Regions from separate parts of the Geodermatophilus sp. URMC 60 genome, predicted to be linked through region 2. Evidence: riboswitches for the same ligand, from Rfam matches in the RefSeq annotation. Region 2 holds a riboswitch; each other region holds the start of a gene.
What was found. A riboswitch is a leader RNA that binds a small molecule or an ion and turns the genes downstream of it on or off. The one in region 2 is predicted to bind cyclic di-AMP.
Positions count from the first base shown of each region.

Region 1: linked by a shared signal. The riboswitch ahead of ACWIX3_RS12885 (peptidoglycan DD-metalloendopeptidase family protein) and the one ahead of ACWIX3_RS13675 (C40 family peptidase) in region 2 are both predicted to bind cyclic di-AMP.
Region 3: linked by a shared signal. The riboswitch ahead of ACWIX3_RS19705 (aggregation-promoting factor C-terminal-like domain-containing protein) and the one ahead of ACWIX3_RS13675 (C40 family peptidase) in region 2 are both predicted to bind cyclic di-AMP.
Region 4: linked by a shared signal. The riboswitch ahead of ACWIX3_RS18505 (hypothetical protein) and the one ahead of ACWIX3_RS13675 (C40 family peptidase) in region 2 are both predicted to bind cyclic di-AMP.

Region 1 is NZ_CP199958.1:2,691,961-2,696,128, forward strand. It holds tRNA gene ACWIX3_RS12875 (tRNA-Ile) at 1-77, opposite strand; gene pstS (phosphate ABC transporter substrate-binding protein PstS) at 112-1,212, opposite strand; cyclic di-AMP (ydaO/yuaA leader) riboswitch at 1,742-1,863, shown strand; gene ACWIX3_RS12885 (peptidoglycan DD-metalloendopeptidase family protein) at 1,892-3,088, shown strand; gene ACWIX3_RS12890 (maleylpyruvate isomerase family mycothiol-dependent enzyme) at 3,167-4,075, opposite strand.
Region 2 is NZ_CP199958.1:2,864,988-2,869,155, reverse strand. It holds gene ACWIX3_RS13680 (M48 family metallopeptidase) at 1-861, opposite strand, end outside; gene ACWIX3_RS13675 (C40 family peptidase) at 1,091-2,173, opposite strand; cyclic di-AMP (ydaO/yuaA leader) riboswitch at 2,189-2,337, opposite strand; gene ACWIX3_RS13670 (hypothetical protein) at 2,538-2,882, opposite strand; gene ACWIX3_RS13665 (D-alanyl-D-alanine carboxypeptidase family protein) at 2,980-4,168, opposite strand, start outside.
Region 3 is NZ_CP199958.1:4,172,701-4,176,868, reverse strand. It holds gene ACWIX3_RS19720 (glutamate synthase-related protein) at 1-77, shown strand, start outside; gene ACWIX3_RS19715 (FMN reductase) at 157-777, opposite strand; gene ACWIX3_RS19710 (LLM class flavin-dependent oxidoreductase) at 774-1,883, opposite strand; cyclic di-AMP (ydaO/yuaA leader) riboswitch at 2,087-2,247, shown strand; gene ACWIX3_RS19705 (aggregation-promoting factor C-terminal-like domain-containing protein) at 2,467-3,327, shown strand; gene ACWIX3_RS19700 (YnfA family protein) at 3,504-3,839, opposite strand; gene ACWIX3_RS19695 (class I SAM-dependent methyltransferase) at 3,896-4,168, shown strand, end outside.
Region 4 is NZ_CP199958.1:3,921,886-3,926,053, reverse strand. It holds gene ACWIX3_RS18510 (MFS transporter) at 1-1,108, shown strand, start outside; cyclic di-AMP (ydaO/yuaA leader) riboswitch at 1,246-1,397, shown strand; gene ACWIX3_RS18505 (hypothetical protein) at 1,675-2,553, shown strand; gene ACWIX3_RS18500 (class I SAM-dependent methyltransferase) at 2,594-3,226, shown strand; gene phaZ (polyhydroxyalkanoate depolymerase) at 3,257-4,168, opposite strand, start outside.

The DNA of each region.
Region 1 (4,168 bases), 170 kb from region 2:
TGGTGGGGCGGGTGGGGCTCGAACCCACGACCCAGGGATTATGAGTCCCATGCTCTGACCGGCTGAGCTACCGCCCCTCGGCGCCCCAGCCTGCCAGACGCTGGGGCCGTCTCAGGACGCGGTGCCGATGGCGTCGATCGCCGTTCGGGCCTGGTCCCGGAGCGCGTCGGAGATCGGCGCGGAGCCGGCCACCTCGGCGGCCGCGGCCTGGCCGTCCTCGCTCGTCACGTACGTCATGAAGTCGGCGACCAGGTCGGCGGTCGGCGCATCCTCGTACTCGATGCAGCCCAGGTGATAACTGACCAGCACGATCGGGTAGCTGCCGGACTCGGTCGTCGTCCGCTCGAGCTCCAGGGCGAAGTCGTACGGACCGCGGCCGGGCAGCGGCTCGGACCGCTCGACGACGGCCGCCGCGGCCTCCGGGGTCGGCGCGACGAAGTCCTCGCCGACGCCGATGCGTGCCACGCCGAGGTCGCCGGCCTGGGAGAGGTCGGCGTAGCCGACGGTCCCCGCGCCGCTGGCTACGGCGGCCACCACGCCGGAGTTGCCCTGGGCGGACTCGCCGCCCTGCACCGGCCACTCGCCGTCCGGCTCGAACGGCCAGGCGTCGCCGGCTGCGGCGGCCAGGTACTCGGTGAAGTTCTCCGTCGTCCCCGACTCGTCGGACCGGTTGACCGGGGTGATCGGCAGGGCGGGCAGCGCGACGCCGGGGTTGTCCGCGGCGATCGCGGGGTCGCCCCAGGTCGTGATCTGCCGGGCGAAGACCCCGGCCAGCGTCGCGGAGGAGAGGGCGAGATCCGCGACCCCTGGGACGTTGTGCACCACCGCGATCGGCGAGATGTAGTTCGGCAGCTCGAACACCTCTCCGCCGCAGCGCTCGCGTGCAGTGACGAGCTCCTCCTCGTCGAGCGGAGCGTCGGAACCGGCGAAGTCGATGCCACCGGCGGTGAACTGCTCGCGGCCGCCGCCGGAGCCGACGGGGTCGTAGTCCACGGTCACGCCCGGCTGCACGGCCGAGTACCCGGCGGTCCAGCCCTGCATCGCTGCCTGCTGGCTGCTCGCCCCGGCGCCCACGAGGGCGCCGCTGAGGTCCCCGGTGGCCACGGCGCCCTGGCCGCGTTCGTTCGGGGGCACGTACTGCGACAGCGCCACCGCCGCGCCGGCCACCGCGGCGACCCCGACGGCAGCGGCGACCTTCCTCCGGGCCGACACCCGTGTCCTCCCGCCATCCGGCCCCGCGCTCCGCGCCGGGCGTCCTGGCACGACCCTAGGGCGTGCCTGGCGGACCGCCAGCCTCGCACGAGCCCGTCGGATACGCCCTGGGCGTCGCCCCCGGCCCCTGACGATCGGCACCCGCAGGTGCCGCTACACGGGTTCCGCGTCCGGCGCCGGGGCCTGTGGACGACGCTCGGACGGCGTCCACAGGCCCCCGATCGGATCAATTCGTGCGCGGCATCACAGCGAACACGGGGTGTCAGAGCCCGTCCGGCCGGGAATCCGCAGCATCTTGGTGTTCCTGCTGGTCGTCTCGCGAGTCACGGCTGCACCAGCGGTCACTGCTCCGCGCTCGGGTGCTGACGCCGCGTAGTGAAGACGGTGCCCGCACGGCGAGCGGCACCCTCGGTCCGTTACTCGATCGTGACCAGAGCCCGGGATCCGTGTAGCTTCTCCGACGGCCCTGCCGGGCTCAGCTCCTCGGGAACCGAGGGCCTCGGCACGGCCCCGCCGAACCGCCGGCGTCCCGATCCGGGACCGAGGCGGACCGGGGACCCACCGAACTCCTGGGGTGAGTCCTGCCTGCGCAGGTGCTGCGCAGGCAGGTAGGGCGCCGTCCGGCCCGAACCCGTCAGCTAACTCGGTAGGCGGTCGCGAGGATGGGAGAACCGTCGCCTTGGCGACCCTGCACCGCCTGAACGCCGTGGTCCGCTGCGCCACCTCACCCCGCAGCCGCTTGCGCTCCCCGCGCCGGGCCGTCGTCGTCGCCGCCGCCGTGGCCGGGCTGCTGGCCGGCACCCCCGTCGTCGCCGGTGCCGCGCCCGCCGCCCCGGGGCAGGCCTCGCTCGAGGAGCAGGTCGCCGCCATCGAGGAGCAGGTCAGGGCCGCCGAGGAGCAGCTCCAGCGGATGACCGTCGAGGCCGAGGCCGCCGCCGACACCGCCCTCGTCGCCCGCGCCCAGCTCGCCCACGGCCAGGCCGAGGCCGAGCGGACCGCCGCCGAGCTCGCTGCCGCCCAGGCCGACGTCGCCCAGGCCGAGGAGGACATCGCCGAGCTCGGCCGCGAGGCCTACATGGGCGCCGACGACCGCTACGGCGACCTCGAGCTGCTGCTCGACGCGCAGAGCCCCACCGAGCTGCTGCAGCAGGCCGCCACCATGGAGCAGCTCGGCGACCACCGCGCCGACCAGCTGCAGGAGTTCCTCACCGTCCAGGCGCGCGTCGAGGAGGCCGACCGCGCCGCCAAGGCCGCCGTCGCCCAGCTCGGCGAGCTCGCCCGCAAGGCCGACGAGGCCGAGCGCGCCGCCAACGAGCACCTCGCCCGGGCGCAGGCCGACTACGACGCCCGCGCGGCGGAGAAGGCCCGCCTCGACGAGGAGCTCCGTCTGGCCGGCGAGCGGCTGCTCGCCTCGCAGGGTGCCGCGGACCCCGGCGCCGCCTGGAGCGCCCGCCAGGCGCTGGCCAGCTCGGCCGACGTCTCCGGCATGCCGACGGCCGGGCGGCTGACCTCCTGCTACGGCCCGCGCTGGGGGACCATGCACCAAGGCGTCGACATCGCCGCGCCCATCGGCACCCCGATCTACGTGCCCGAGGACGGCGTCGTCCTGCAGGCCGGCCCGGCCAGCGGCTTCGGCCAGGCCGTCTACGTGCAGCACGGCGACGGGCAGATCACCCTCTACGGGCACGTCAACCAGTTCTTCGTCGGCGCCGGCCAGGTCGTGCAGGCCGGGGACCACATCGCCGACGTCGGGAACAAGGGCCAGTCCACCGGGCCGCACCTGCACTTCGAGGTGCACCAGGGCGGGCTCTACGCCAGCCGGGTCAACCCGATGCCGTGGCTCAAGGCGCACGGCATCTCGCTGGGCGCCTGCTGAAGAAGGACCCGTCCTCCTCCCGGAGGAGCTCGCGGCCGGCCTCTGGACGGGGCCTGGTGCGGGCCCGGGCATCCTCCGTCAGCGCCGTCCGCGCAGCCGGCCCAGCAGCCCGCCCACGCCGCCGAGGGTCTGTGCCGCCAGCGCCAGGATGGGGCCGCCGGGGATGCCCGGCGCCGACTGCACGATCGGCGCCAGGGCCATCAGGCCGCCCAGCTCGTGCACCCGCAGCCTGCGCCGGGCCAGCGCGGCGACCGGGTTCACCCGGCCCGAGGCGGCCTCCAGGAGCAGGTCCGCCGGCGCCTCCACCGCGGTGCCGCGGACGTCGCCCGCGGGGATCCGGCGCACCGTCCAGCCGGAGTCGTCGGCGGCGAAGGCCCAGCCGCCCTCCGGCGTCGCCAGCGTCGCCCCGCCGCTGACCCCCTCGCGGGCCGCCAGCGCGCCGGTCACGTCGGCCAGCGCGGCCAGCCCGGACTGCAGCACCGCGGGCGGGGGAGGGGCCGCCCCGCAGGGCACCAGGTCCAGGCCGTGCACCGCCAGCTCGTAGGCCTGCCCGAGGACCACGCTGAGCAGCGGCAGCCGGCCGACGACGGCGACCGCCGGTGCGGTGTCGAGCTCCGCAGGCTCCTCCGCCAGGTAGCGCGCGGTGGCCTCCCGGTTGCGGCACAGCGCGGCCAGCACCTCCTCCCGGGAGGCGTCCCGGTGCGCGGCGGTCACCCGCGCGTTCGTCGCGTCGACGTCCGGAGGTGTCCCCGCCCCTCCGGCCCGCGCCGAGGCGATGAGGTCGGGCAGGGCGGCGTGGTCGTCCCAGCAGCCCAGGTGCACGCAGACCTCGTGCGCGCGCCACCCGGGCAGCCGGGTCGGCCGCTCGAGGTCGACGGCCGCCGCCTGCTCGAGGAAGGCGTCCCACGCGCCGAGCACCATCGGCCCGACGGTGTCGCGGCCGGCGTCGGCCATGCCCCGGTGCTGGGTGTCCCCGGTCAGCGCCATGGCCGCCTCCTACCCCGGGACGACGGCGGCAGGCGTGGCGTGGGTCTCGCCGCGCTCGGGTCGGCCCCCTCGGCGGGGTGAGGGTGGTCAAGG
Region 2 (4,168 bases):
GAGTTCGTGCGCGACGATCGACTCGATGCCCTCGTGCGGCAGCCGCTCGAGGGTCGTGTCGTAGAGGACGATGCGGCGGGTCGAGCCGAAGCCGGAGACGTAGGCGTTCAGCGCCGTCGTCCGCCGGGAGGCGTCGGAGACCAGCACGTCCTGCACCGGCGTGCCGTTCTCCTCGGCCAGGTGGAGCAGCTCGGTGCGCAGCTCACCGGCGGCCAGGGGCTCGAAGCGGTTGAACGCCGGCTCGATCACCACCGGGTAGAGGAACGACCCGGCGACGACGAAGCCGGCCGCGACGGCCGCGGCCCACGCCCACCAGGTGCGCGGCGCCCGCCGGACCAGCCACAGGAAGGACATCAGTGCCAGGGCGGTGAGCACGGCGCTGATGGCGGTCGAGACCGCGACGTCGCGCAGCCACAGCCCCCAGCTCCGGGTCGAGATGCCGTACCGGTGGCGGACCACCTCCGCGTACGCCGCCACCGGCAGCGTGGCCAGCCGGCCGACGACCACCACGGCTGCCGTGCCCAGCAGCACCTGGGCGACCCGTCCGCTGCCGAACGGTCGCGCCACGGTCTGCACCAGCCGCGCCCCGAGCGGGGTCAGCCCCAGCACGGCGGAGACGGCCAGGCCCAGCAGCAGCGAGATCAGCGAGGCCGGGCGCAGCGCGCCGGCGAAGGCCTCGGCCCGGGCCAGGAGGTCCGGCGGCAGGACCGACGACGGGTCGACCGGGGTCCGGCCGCCGGCCGGCTCGGGCAGCAGGGTCCACGGAGGCACCGTCACGAGGACGACGACGAGCGCGGCGCCGAGCACGGCCGCGACCACCAGCGCGGCCCGGCGGGCGCTCATCCCGCCCGCCCCGCTCACACGCCGATCCTATGGTCCGGCTCCGCGGGGGCCGGGGACGGCACCTGGCCACGGGCAGTGCTCAGCGGCTGCTGAGGACGGCCCCCGGCACGTCGGCGGTCGGGTCGAGGAGCGGGGCCGGAGGCCTCCTCGACGAGGCCCGGGACGGGCTCGATGCCCGTCGGGGACGGCACCTGGCCGCGGTGTCGGCCGGTAGGCCGACCACGTCACCGCCTTCAGGCGATGGCCCTCAGGCGATGCGGCGCACAGCGGTGATGCCGCCCATCGAGTCGACGCTCACGACCTTCACCGGCTGGCCGGAGGTCGAGGCGTGCACCATCTGGCCGTTGCCGATGTACATCGACACGTGGCTGACCGGGCTGTAGTAGAAGATCAGGTCGCCCGGCTGCAGCTCGGCCCGGGAGACCGCCCTGCCCAGCGTCGCCTGCATCCGCGACGAGTGCGGCAGGCTGATGCCGGCCGCGGCGTAGGCGTACTGGGTCAGCCCCGAGCAGTCGAAGGCGTCGGGCCCGCCGGCGCCCCACACGTAGGCGTCCCCGACCTGCGCCAGGGCGGTGTCGACGGCGCTCTGCGCGGCACCGCTGACCGCGGCGGCCGGCGCGGCCGGGACCGCCCGCCCGGCGCGCGCGGCCACGACCTCCTGCTGCTGCGGCGCCGACAGCGCGTCGTACTGCGCCTGGTAGTCGGCGATGTCCGCCTCCAGCCGGACCTGGCGGGCGGTGACGTCGTCCAGCGTGCGCTGGGCGGCGGTCTGCGCGGCGTCGGCGTCGGCGCGGGTCAGCTCGGCCGCGGCGGCCGAGTCGGCGACCTCGCCGAGCACGTCGTCGGTGTGGCCGGCGATGGCGTCGAGGGTGGCCAGCCGGGAGACGAAGTCCTCGGCCGACCCGCTGGTCATGAGCAGGTCCAGCTCCGGCATGCCGTCGCCCGAGGTGAAGGCGGTGCGGGCGACCTGGCGGATCCGCCCGTCGAGCGCCTCGAGCTGCGACTGGGCCTCGGCGGCCGCCTGCTCGGCGCTCCGCACGGCGGCCTGCTGCTGCGCCAGCGTCTCGCGCGCCTCGTTGACCTGCTCGGTCACGGTCTCGAGCTCGTGACCGGCCTGCGCGACCAGCTGCGCGGCCTGCGCGGCGGTGGTCGCGTCCTCCGGGTCGGCGGCGGCGGTGCCCGGCAGGAGCGTCAGGGCGAGGGTGGCGGTGGCTCCCAGGACCACCCCCCGGGCGATGCCGCGGGACGAGGCGGGGCGGCGGAACGCCACCGGGAGGTCGGGGTGGAACTGGTCGACGGCATGCCCCAGGGCAGGGCGGGGGGTCGCCACGGCGGCGGCTCTCCGTTCTTCCTCAGCGACCGCCTACCGAGTTAGCTGACGGGTTCGGGCTGGGAAGAAGGCGCCCTATCTCCGCGCCCCGGCGGACCGGCGCGCGGGAGAACTCACCCCAGTGCTGCGGTGGGTCCCCGGTTCCCCCTCGGCGCCGGTGCGGCGCGTCGGGCGATTCGGCGGTGACCGGCCGAGGTCACCTGTCTGCAGGTGACGACCACCCGGCCGGACCGGCTCACCGTACGGGGGTCGTTGAAGAAGTGACGAACGGGGGTGCCGGGAACTGTGGGATCGGTGTTCCTCCTGGTGGGCGACACGCCGCCGGTCGGACGCCGGGCCCCCATGTACTGCTGGAGCACCCAGCTCACCCGGTGCGCCGCTGCGACCCCTGCCCGCCGCCCCGCCGGTGCGGCGCGGCCCGTCGTGCCGGGGTCGGCCGGACCGAGTGCTGGTGGCGCAGCGGCGGCACCAGACCGGCGTCGGCCAGCACCTGGACGGCGCGCCGCTCGACCTCGTCGAACTCCACGACGACCCCCGGAGGCAACACGACGACGTCCTCCGCGGACAGCCGGTCGTCCCGCCGCCCGGCCATCGGCACGACCGTCGGGTCGACGCCCTGCCAGCCCGGTGGCGCCCCCAGCAGCACGGTGACGACGCAGTTGCCACAGCCGGTACCGCGGGCGGTGCAGGTGTCGCAGTCGATGTACACGGTCCACTCCTCTGCTGGCCGACCCTCGTCGCGGGAGCCGTCCGTGGCCCCGGTCGATCTGGGCAGGACGCTAGGAGCGGGCACCGACAGTTCCGGCTCAGGCGCCGGCGTACTCCCAGTGCCAGGGTTCCTCGCGGCCGTTGCCGGGGTCGGCCCAGCGCGGGTGGAGGAAGCCGAAGCGGCCGGCGTTGGCGAGCATCCAGGCGTACTCCGCCGTCCCGAACCGCTCGACGCCACCGCACAGGTCGACCGCCAGGCCCCAGCCGTGGTTGCTGGTGCCCGGCACCGCGGCCAGGTCCGGCTTCTCGCCGTACAGCTGCACCTGGGCGGCGTAGCTCCGGTAGGAGTCGGTGAGGCACAGCGGCCTCCCGAAGGCGCCGGAGAAGGCGCTGCTCATCGCCGAGTAGGCCGCCGCCGCGTCGCAGCGCAGCACGTGGCCGGCGACCTCCAGCGGGCACATCGCGCTGGGCGGTATCAGCCCGTTCGGGAAGCCGCCCCACGCCCGCCCTCCGGACGTCTCGGGCGGGTACCGCACGTCACCGCACTCGACCGGCAGCGCCCCACCGGCCGGCCCGGCCGCGGGGACGGGCGCGCGTGTCCCGAGGCCGGGCCGCCCGACACCCAGCACCCGGTCGGCCGCCGGACGGCCGACCACCACGGCGCCGGCGCGGGCGTCGGCCGCCAGCACGGTCCGCCGGTCGAGAGCGATGCCCACGTTGCCCAGGCCGGAGCGGCCGGCACCGAGGAAGACCAGGTCTCCCGGGAGGACGTCGGCCGGGTCGACCGGCGTGGTCACTGCGAAGAGTGCCGCCTGGTCGTCCGGGAGGTCGATCCCCACCGAGGCGTAGACGGCGTGCACCAGCGAGCCGCAGGCCCACGCGTCCGGCCCCCCCGCCCCGGGGGCGTAGGGCAGCTCCAGAGCGTCCACCGCGGCACTGACCGCGGCGACCGCCTCGGCCGGCAGGACGACCAGCGGATCCGACGCGCCGGGCAGCTGGGCCGCCCCGGCCTGGGCTCCACCGCCGGACGCCGGCACCGGCGCCAGCCCGTCGGGCAGTCCCGCCGTCGGGTCCCGCAGCGCCGCGGCCGGCGGCGGGGCGACGCCGACCGCCGCCAGCTCGTCGAGGTACCCGTGCCAGTCGGCCGCCGCCTGCCGACCGGCCGCCCGCTGCTCCTCCCGCTGCCGGCCCAGCTGCCGGTCGACGGCGGCGACGGCGACGTCCAGGTCCCGGCTCGCCGCGGCCGCGGCCGCCTCCAGCTCGGCGGTCTCGGTGGTGAGCTGCGCT
Region 3 (4,168 bases), 1.3 Mb from region 2:
AGGAGATCGTGCGGATCATGACGGCCGAGGCCCCGCAGGGCGGGTCCGCCGTCCCCTCGGAGGACGCCGTCCGCTGAAGGAGGTCCTCGACGATCACGGCGCCGGGACCACCCACCGGGCTGGGCAGGTGCTCCCGGCGCGGTGACCGCGGGGGGCTCACGCGCCGCGGAGCAGCTCCTCGAAGGAGGGGACGTCGGCGAACGGGTCCACCGGCCGCTCGGTGGCCGGCCGGCCGGCGACCAGGTCGGCCAGCTCGCCGGCCGCGCGGTCGATCCGCCGGGCCAGCTCGGCGTCCACCCCGCCGGCGCCGGCCCAGTCCTCCGACGCGGCGAACACGCCGGTCGGCGCCGGGACGGCCCGCAGGTAGGCGAACAGCGGCCGCATCGCGTGCTCGAGGACCAGCGAGTGCCGGGCGGTGCCGGCGGTGGCACCGAGCAGCACCGGCGTCCCGGTGAGCGAGTCCTTGTCCAGGACGTCGAAGAACGTCTTGAACAGCCCGCTGTAGGACGCCGAGAACACCGGCGTCACGGCGATCAACCCGTCGGCGCCGACGACCGTGTCGATCGCCGCGCGCAGCGACTCGTTGGCGAACCCGGTCACCAGGTCGTCGGCGAGGTCGCGGGCGTGCGTGCGCAGCTCGACGACCTCCACCGTCGCGTCGTCGCCCCGCTCGCGCAGGGCGCCGACGGTCGCGGCGGCCAGCCGGTCGGCCAGCAGCCGGGTCGACGACGGGGTCGACAGCCCGGCGCTGACGACGGCCAGGGTGCGGGTGGTCATGCGGACACCTCCTGGAGAGACGCCTGGCGGGCCGCCACGCGCGAGGCGTGGGTCGGGGCGTCGGGGACGTGCGCGGGCTTGAGCGCGGCGAACTCCTTGCGCAGCACCGGCACGACCTCCTCGCCGAGCAGGTCCAGCTGCTCCAGGACCGTCTTCAGCGGCAGGCCGGCGTGGTCGATGAGGAACAGCTGCCGCTGGTAGTCGCCGACGTGGTCGCGGAAGCCGAGCGTCCGCTCGATGACCTGCTGCGGGGAGCCGACGGTCAGCGGCGTCTCGCGGGAGAAGTCCTCCAGCGAGGGGCCGTGGCCGTAGACCGGCGCGTTGTCGAAGTACGGGCGGAACTCGCGGACGGCGTCCTGGCTGTTCCGGCGCATGAACACCTGCCCGCCCAGGCCGACGATCGCCTGGTCGGCGCTGCCGTGGCCGTGGTACTCGAAGCGGCGGCGGTAGAACTCGACCATCCGGGCGGTGTGCTCCGGCGGCCAGAAGATGTGGTTGTGGAAGAAGCCGTCGCCGTAGTAGGCGGCCTGCTCGGCGATCTGCGGGGAGCGGATCGAGCCGTGCCACACGAAGGGCGGGACGCCGTCCAGCGGCCGCGGGGTCGAGGTGAAGCCCTGCAGCGGCGTGCGGAACTGCCCCTGCCAGTCGACGACGTCCTCGTCCCACAGCCGGCGCAGCAGCGCGTAGTTCTCGACCGCCAGGGGCAGGCCGTTGCGGATGTCCTGCCCGAACCACGGGTAGACCGGGCCGGTGTTGCCGCGGCCCATCATCAGGTCGACTCGGCCGCCGGCCAGGTGCTGCAGCATCGCGTAGTCCTCGGCGATCTTCACCGGGTCGTTGGTGGTGATCAGCGTGGTCGCCGTCGACAGCTGCAGCCGCGAGGTCTGGGCGGCGATGTAGGCCAGCGTCGTCGTCGGCGAGGAGGAGAAGAACGGCGGGTTGTGGTGCTCCCCCAGGGCGAAGACGTCGAGCCCGACCTCCTCGGCCTTCTTCGCGATGGTGACGATCGCCTGGATCCGCTCCGCCTCGCCGGGCGTGCGGCCGGTGGTGGGATCGGTCGTGATGTCGCTGACCGAGAAGACGCCGAACTGCATGTCGGTCTCCATTGGTTGAGAGTGCAACTACCGGTCGCTGCAACGCATCCGACGGGTGCGTATTCCCCTCGTCCGGCCCCCTCGGGAGGGAGGGCCTCGCCGCACTGCGACGTCACTCACGTGTCGGATGTGGTTCGCGGCATTGTCACGGGACGGTAACGCCGCTTACGGTGGCTCCCGTCCGGTCGGTCGTCTGGTCCCCGCTCGGGGAGCCTGGCCGGACGCCGCCGAGTCGTGTCCGCTGCCAGCGGGCGCGAGCCGGGGACCCACCGCAGTACTGGGGTGAATCCCGCCCGCGAGCACGATGCGCGGGCCGGTAGGGCTGCTTCCCGCCCGAACCCGTCAGCTAACTCGGTAGGCGGCTCACGGAAGAACGGAGCACTCGCATGCCCCGCCCACGGGCCCTCGCGGCTCGCCGGCCCACCCGGCCACGCGCGCTCCGCGCCTCTTCCCCGGCCAGCTGACCCGGCACCCGACCGCGCCCGCCGGCACTCCCTGATCCGCCGGCGCCCCCGTAGACCGCGCCGCACCGGGCTGCCCTCCGCTCGGAGGACCCACCCCGCGCGCCCTCCCGCCACGGAGCACCCCCACCCCCATGGACACCAAGCAGTTCCCGGCCGTCCCGGCCGCCGAGCCCGCCGCCGATCGGACCGCCCGCCGCCGCCTGCGGCTGCCCGCCCGCGGCCGCCGCCCGGCGATCCTGCTGGCCACCGCCGCCGCCGGCGCGATCGTCGTCAACACCGTCATCGGCGCGCAGCCGGCGGCCGAGGCCGAGGCCGAGACCGAGACGGTGACCGCCTCCATGAGCGTCGCCGAGCAGCTCGGCATCACCGCCGAGGCCACGCAGCAGCCGCTCAGCGCCCCGGCTCCCACCGAGCTCGCCCCGCTGGAGGACCTCGCCGCCTCCCGGAGCGAGCGCCAGGCCGCCGAGGCGCAGGCCGCGCAGGTCCAGGCCGCCGCCGAGCAGGCCGAGCTGGACCGGCAGGCCGCCGAGAAGGCCGCCGCCGAGAAGGCCGCTGCCGAGCAGGCCGCCCGCGAGGCCGCGGAGCGCGAGGCCGCCGAGAAGGCCGCGGCCGAGGCCGCCGCCCGCGCGGCCGCCGAGCGCCAGGCGGCCTCCTCTGCCGCCGCTCCGGCACCGGCTGCCAGCAGCTCGTCGTCCTCCGCGCCGCGCGGCTCCTTCAAGGACTACGCGATGAGCAAGGTCGGCAGCGCCGAGCAGTTCAGCTGCCTGGAGAAGCTGTGGGGCAAGGAGAGCGGCTGGAACCCCAACGCGCAGAACCCCACCAGCACCGCCTACGGCATCCCGCAGTTCCTGAACTCGACCTGGGCGAGCACCGGCATCGCGAAGACGTCGGACGGCTACCGGCAGATCGACGCCGGCCTGATCTACATCGAGAACCGCTACGGCAGCCCCTGCGGCGCCTGGTCGCACTCGCAGGCCAAGGGCTGGTACTGAGGAAGGACCCCTGCCCCCCACCGCTCGCAGGCCCGCGGCGGGGCCCTGCAGGGGCCGTTCCAGCACGTCGCCACGCTCGGGGGGTTCCCTGGACGGGGCCGCCGTCCTCCCCGAGGGCCGTTCCCGCACCGCGGGGGCGGCCCTCGGCCGTGCGCGGGGTCAGGACGTCCGCGGGGTCAGGACGTCCGCGGGGCGTACATGATCACGGCCACGCCGACGAGGCAGATCAGCGCGCCCACGACGTCGAAGCGGTCCGGCCGGTAGCCGTCCAGCGCCATGCCCCAGGCCAGGCTGCCCGCCACGAAGACACCGCCGTACGCAGCCAGGATCCGGCCGAAGGAGGCGTCCGGCTGCAGGGTGGCGACGAAGCCGTAGGCGCCGAGGGCCACCACCCCGAGGCCGATGCAGAGCCAGCCGCGGTGCTCGCGCACGCCCTGCCAGACCAGCCAGGCGCCGCCGATCTCGAGCACCGCGGCGGCGAGGAACAGGGCGATCGACCGGGCGATGAGCACGTGCGGATGCTCCCAGGCGGGCGGTGCCGGGTGCGGCCACGTGGTGGACTGCGGGCGTGACCGTCCGCGCCGTCCCCTCCTCCTTCGTCCGCGTGCACACCCAGGTCCGGCGGCCCTCCTCGGTGCCGGAGGTCCGGCTGCACGTGGCCGACGACGTCGTCGCCCTGTGGGAGGCGATGGAGGCCGCGGACGGCGGGGCGGGGGAGACCCCGCCGTTCTGGGCCGCCGCCTGGCCGGGCGGGCAGGCGCTGGCGCGTTTCGTGCTCGACGCACCGTCGGTGGTGGCCGGGCGGGCCGTCCTCGACCTCGGCGCCGGCAGCGGCCTGGTG
Region 4 (4,168 bases), 1.1 Mb from region 2:
CGCGGTCGGGACGCTGTTCGCCTGGAGCCTGGTGTCGCCCCGGGTGGTGGCCGACGCTGGGGCCCCGCGGGGCAGCGGCCCGGCGGTGTTCGCCCTCGCACTCGGGGTGTTCACCGTCGTCCTGCTCGGGGTGGGGCGCTGGCTGGCGCGGGTGGGGCCGCGCCCACTCCTGGCCGCGGCCTCCCTCGCCGCCGGGGCGGGGCTGGCCGTGACCGCGGCCGTGCAGCGGCCCGAGGCTCCCTGGCTGGGGGTGGGGCTGCTGTTCGGCGCGGCCAACGGGCTGGCCTACGGCGTCGCGGTCGCCCTCGCCGCGGCCGTCCCCGCCGGACGCCGTGGCACGGCCAGCGGTCTGGTGGTCGGCGCGTACGCGGCCGGGCCGGTGGTGCTCGGCTTGCTGTCGCCACACGTCCTCCCGGACGTCGGCTGGCGGACCCCGCTGGCCGTCCTCGCCGTGCTCGTCGCCGGTCTGGTGGGCCTCGCCGCCGCCCTCGCCCCGGCCGACGCGGGCGTCGAGCGGCGCCCGGACCGCGTGGAGGAGCCGGTGCCCGGGACGGCGGTGCTGGCGCTGTGGGTCCTCTTCGCCGGAGGCGCCGCGCCGGGTCTCGTGGTCTTCGCCACTGCTGCGCCCCTGGCCACTGCAGCGGGTCTGGGTCCCGCAGCCGCGGGAGCGGCCGTCTCCCTGCTCGCCGTCGGCAACCTGGCCGGCCGACTGGGTGCGGGCTGGTGGTCGGACGGCGTCGGGCGCCTCCCCGCACTGGGGACCGCGCTCGCGGCCACCGCCGTCGCGCTCGCCGGGCTCGCCGCGGCGGCCGCGCCCGCCGTCGTCCTGACCGCTCTGCTCGTCGTCGGACTGGCCTACGGCGCGGTCTCCGCGCTGGTCCCGGCCGCGACGGCGGACCGGGTGGGGGCCGCTGCCTTCCCGGCGGTCTACGGCCGGGTCTTCACGGCGTGGGGGTGTGCCGGCCTGCTGGCACCCCTCGTCGGCGGCAGGGTGACCGACGCCGGAGGTGCGCAGCCGGGACTGCTCCCCCTGGCCGTCCCGCTCGCCCTCGCCGCGGCCGCACTCGTCGTCCTCGCGCGCACGGGGGAGGGGACCGCCCGGCGGTGACGTCGGCCCCCGGCCGTCGATCGAGGAGGTGGGCGACGAGCGTCACTTGACGAATCGAGGGCCGCGGATTGTCACAGCTCGATAACGAAGCTACGGTCGTCGCGTCCGGTCGGTCGTTCCGCCCCCGAAGGGGGCCCGAGCGGACGCCGCCGAGTCGCCCTCAGGGGCGAGCCGGGGACCCACCGCAGTACTGGGGTGAATCCCGCTCCTGGACGCACGTCCGGAGCGGGTAGGGCTGCTTCCCGCCCGAACCCGTCAGCTAACCCGGTAGGCGGCCGTCGGAAGAAACGGAGAGCCGCCGGATGGCGTGCCCTTGCCCTGCTGCACCATCCCACCGGCTCCGGTACCGGGAGCGCTCCCGCATCTGAGGAGTCCGCGGCCGTCCGCAGCAGACGCCGCCCCGCAGGCCCACCGCGCCCGAGCACCCGCGCTCGACCGGTACCTCGCCGCTTCCCCGGTGTGCCTGCCCGGCGCTCGCCGCGCGGCCACAGCCCGCCCGCAGCCTCCCGCAGACGTGCGCGCCCCCGTCGCCCCGTCGCGCCCCCACCCCGGAGAACCCGTTCCCCATGGACACCCGCACCACGACCCCTGGCCGCACCGCCCGCTCGCGCCGCCGTCCGCCCGCCGCCGTCCGCCGTCCCGGTCTGTACCTCGGGATGGCCACCGCCGGCGCCGTCCTGGTCGGCGTAGTCGGCATCGAGCCGGCCGCGCAGGCCGAGGCGGCGCCGTCCGAGACCGTGAGCGTCGCCCGGGAGCTCGGGTTGACCGCCCAGTCCGGCCCGGTCGACGTCACCACGGAGCTGCAGCCGCTGCAGGACCTCGCCGCCACCCGCAGCGCCCGCGAGGCCGCCCGGACCGCCGCGCAGCAGGCCCAGGCCGCCGCCGACCAGGCGGTGCTCGACCGGCAGAAGGCCGAGGCCGAGGCCGCCGCCAAGGCGAAGGCCGAGGCCGAGGCCGCCGCGAAGGCGGCCGCCGAGGCCGCGGCTGCCTCCGCTGCCGCTGCCAGGCAGGCCGCCCCGGCGCAGGCCGGCCGGGCCGCTCCCGCGGCCGCCGCGCCCCGGGCTGCCGCCGCGGCGGGCGCCGCCGCCAAGATCAAGAACTCCGCCGGCCCCGTCGCCGCGGTGGTCCAGGCCGCGGCGAACGCCGTCGTCAGCAACGTCCCCGGCGCCGGCTCGATCACCCTGGGCGGCACCCGGCCGAGCGCCGCCGACCCGGGCGGCCACCCCTCGGGCCTGGCGCTGGACTACATGGTCATGTCCGACGCCGCCCTCGGCGACGCGATCGTCGAGTACCACATCGCCCATTGGGACGAGCTCGGCGTCGACTACATCATCTGGCAGCAGCGGATGCTGTCCTCGCCGAACGGCTCGTGGAAGGCGATGGCCGACCGCGGCGGCGCGACGGCCAACCACATGGACCACCCGCACGTGAACTACCGCGGCTGACCTGCGGTTGCCCGCCGCTCCGGCGGGGCAGGACGGCAGGATGGGCACCAGCTCGTCCCGTCCCGTCCCGCCGACCCTCGTCGACGCCAACCGGCTCTGGGTCGACTCACGCGTCCGGGCGCTGGTCCAGCGCCGCGTCGAGGCGCCGGTCCTGCTCCGGCTGGGCGGGCCGGTGCCCGGCGGCCGGGTGCTCGAGCTGGGCACCGGCCGACGTGGCACCGGGTTGCGCCTGGCGCTCGAGGTCTTCGGCGCCGCGCACGCCGACGGGGTCGAGCGCTACGACGCCAGCGTCGCGGCGTGCCGGGAGGCCGTGCGCGACCTGGGCGGGCGGGCCGACGTCCGGCGCGGCGACGCGACGTCGCTGGCCGCGCCGGACGGCTCCTACGACGCGGTCTTCGGCTACCACGTCCTGCACCACGCCGATGCCTGGCGCGACGTCGTCCGGGAGGCGGCGCGGGTGCTGCGGCCCGGCGGGCGCCTCTACTCCTGCGAGATGACCGCGCGCTTCGTCGACAGCCGGCCGCTGCGGGCGGTGTCCCGCCACCCGGCCGACGGCGACCGTCCCACCCCGGACGGCCTCGCCGCCGCCTGCCGGGCGGCTGGGCTGACCGTGACCGCGCAGGACACCCGGCTCGCCGGCTGCTGGACGGCGCTCGTCGCGACGCGGCCGTGAGCCGGCGCCGGGCCACGGCCGCGCGGAGCGTCAGATCAGGGGCGCGACCGTCCGCTCGGTGTCGTGCTCGGCGATGAAGGAGCGGATCACCGGGTAGATCTCCGCCTCCCACCGCGAACCGGCGAAGACGCCGTAGTGGCCGACGCCCTGCTGCAGGTGGTGGCGCCGCCGCTCCGGCGGGAGCCCGCTGCACAGCGCGTGCGCCGCCTCGGTCTGCCCGGGCGAGCACAGGTCGTCCTGGGCGCCCTCGACGGTGAGCAGCGCGGTCTCCCGGATGGCCGAGGGGTCCACGCGCCGGCCGCGCCAGGTCAGGGCGCCGCGGGGCAGGTCGTGCTCGAAGAAGATCCGCTGCAGCGTCTCCAGGTAGAACTCCGCGGGCACGTCCATGACCGCGCCGTACTCGTCGTAGAAGGCGCGGGTGGCGGCCGCGGTCGCCTCGTCCCCGGCGACCATGGCTCGGTACATGCCCACGTGGGCACCCAGGTGCCGGCGCGGGTTCATCGACATGAACGCCGTCAGCTGCGCCACACCCGGGTAGACCCGGCGTCCGGCGCCGGGGTACCGGGCCGGGACGGTCGTGGTGAGCAGCCGCTCGTAGAGCGACAGGGGGCGGCGGCCGGCGCCGGCGTTGACCCGGTTCGGGTTGACCCGGGTGTCGATCGGGCCGGCGATCAGCGTGAGGCTGCGCGGCTGGCCGGGGTCGCCGTCCGCGGCCATCAGCGCGACCGCCGCGAGCACGAGCGGGGCAGGCTGGCACACGGCCAGGACGTGCGTGTCGCGGCCGAGGTGCCGGATGGCCTGCAGGACGTGGTCGACGTACTCGTCGAGCCCGAACCGCCCCGCCGTCACGGGGACGTCGCGGGCGTTGTGCCAGTCGACGACGAAGACGTCGTGGTCGGCCAGCAGGGTGCGGACCGTGGGCCGCAGCAGCGTGGCGAAGTG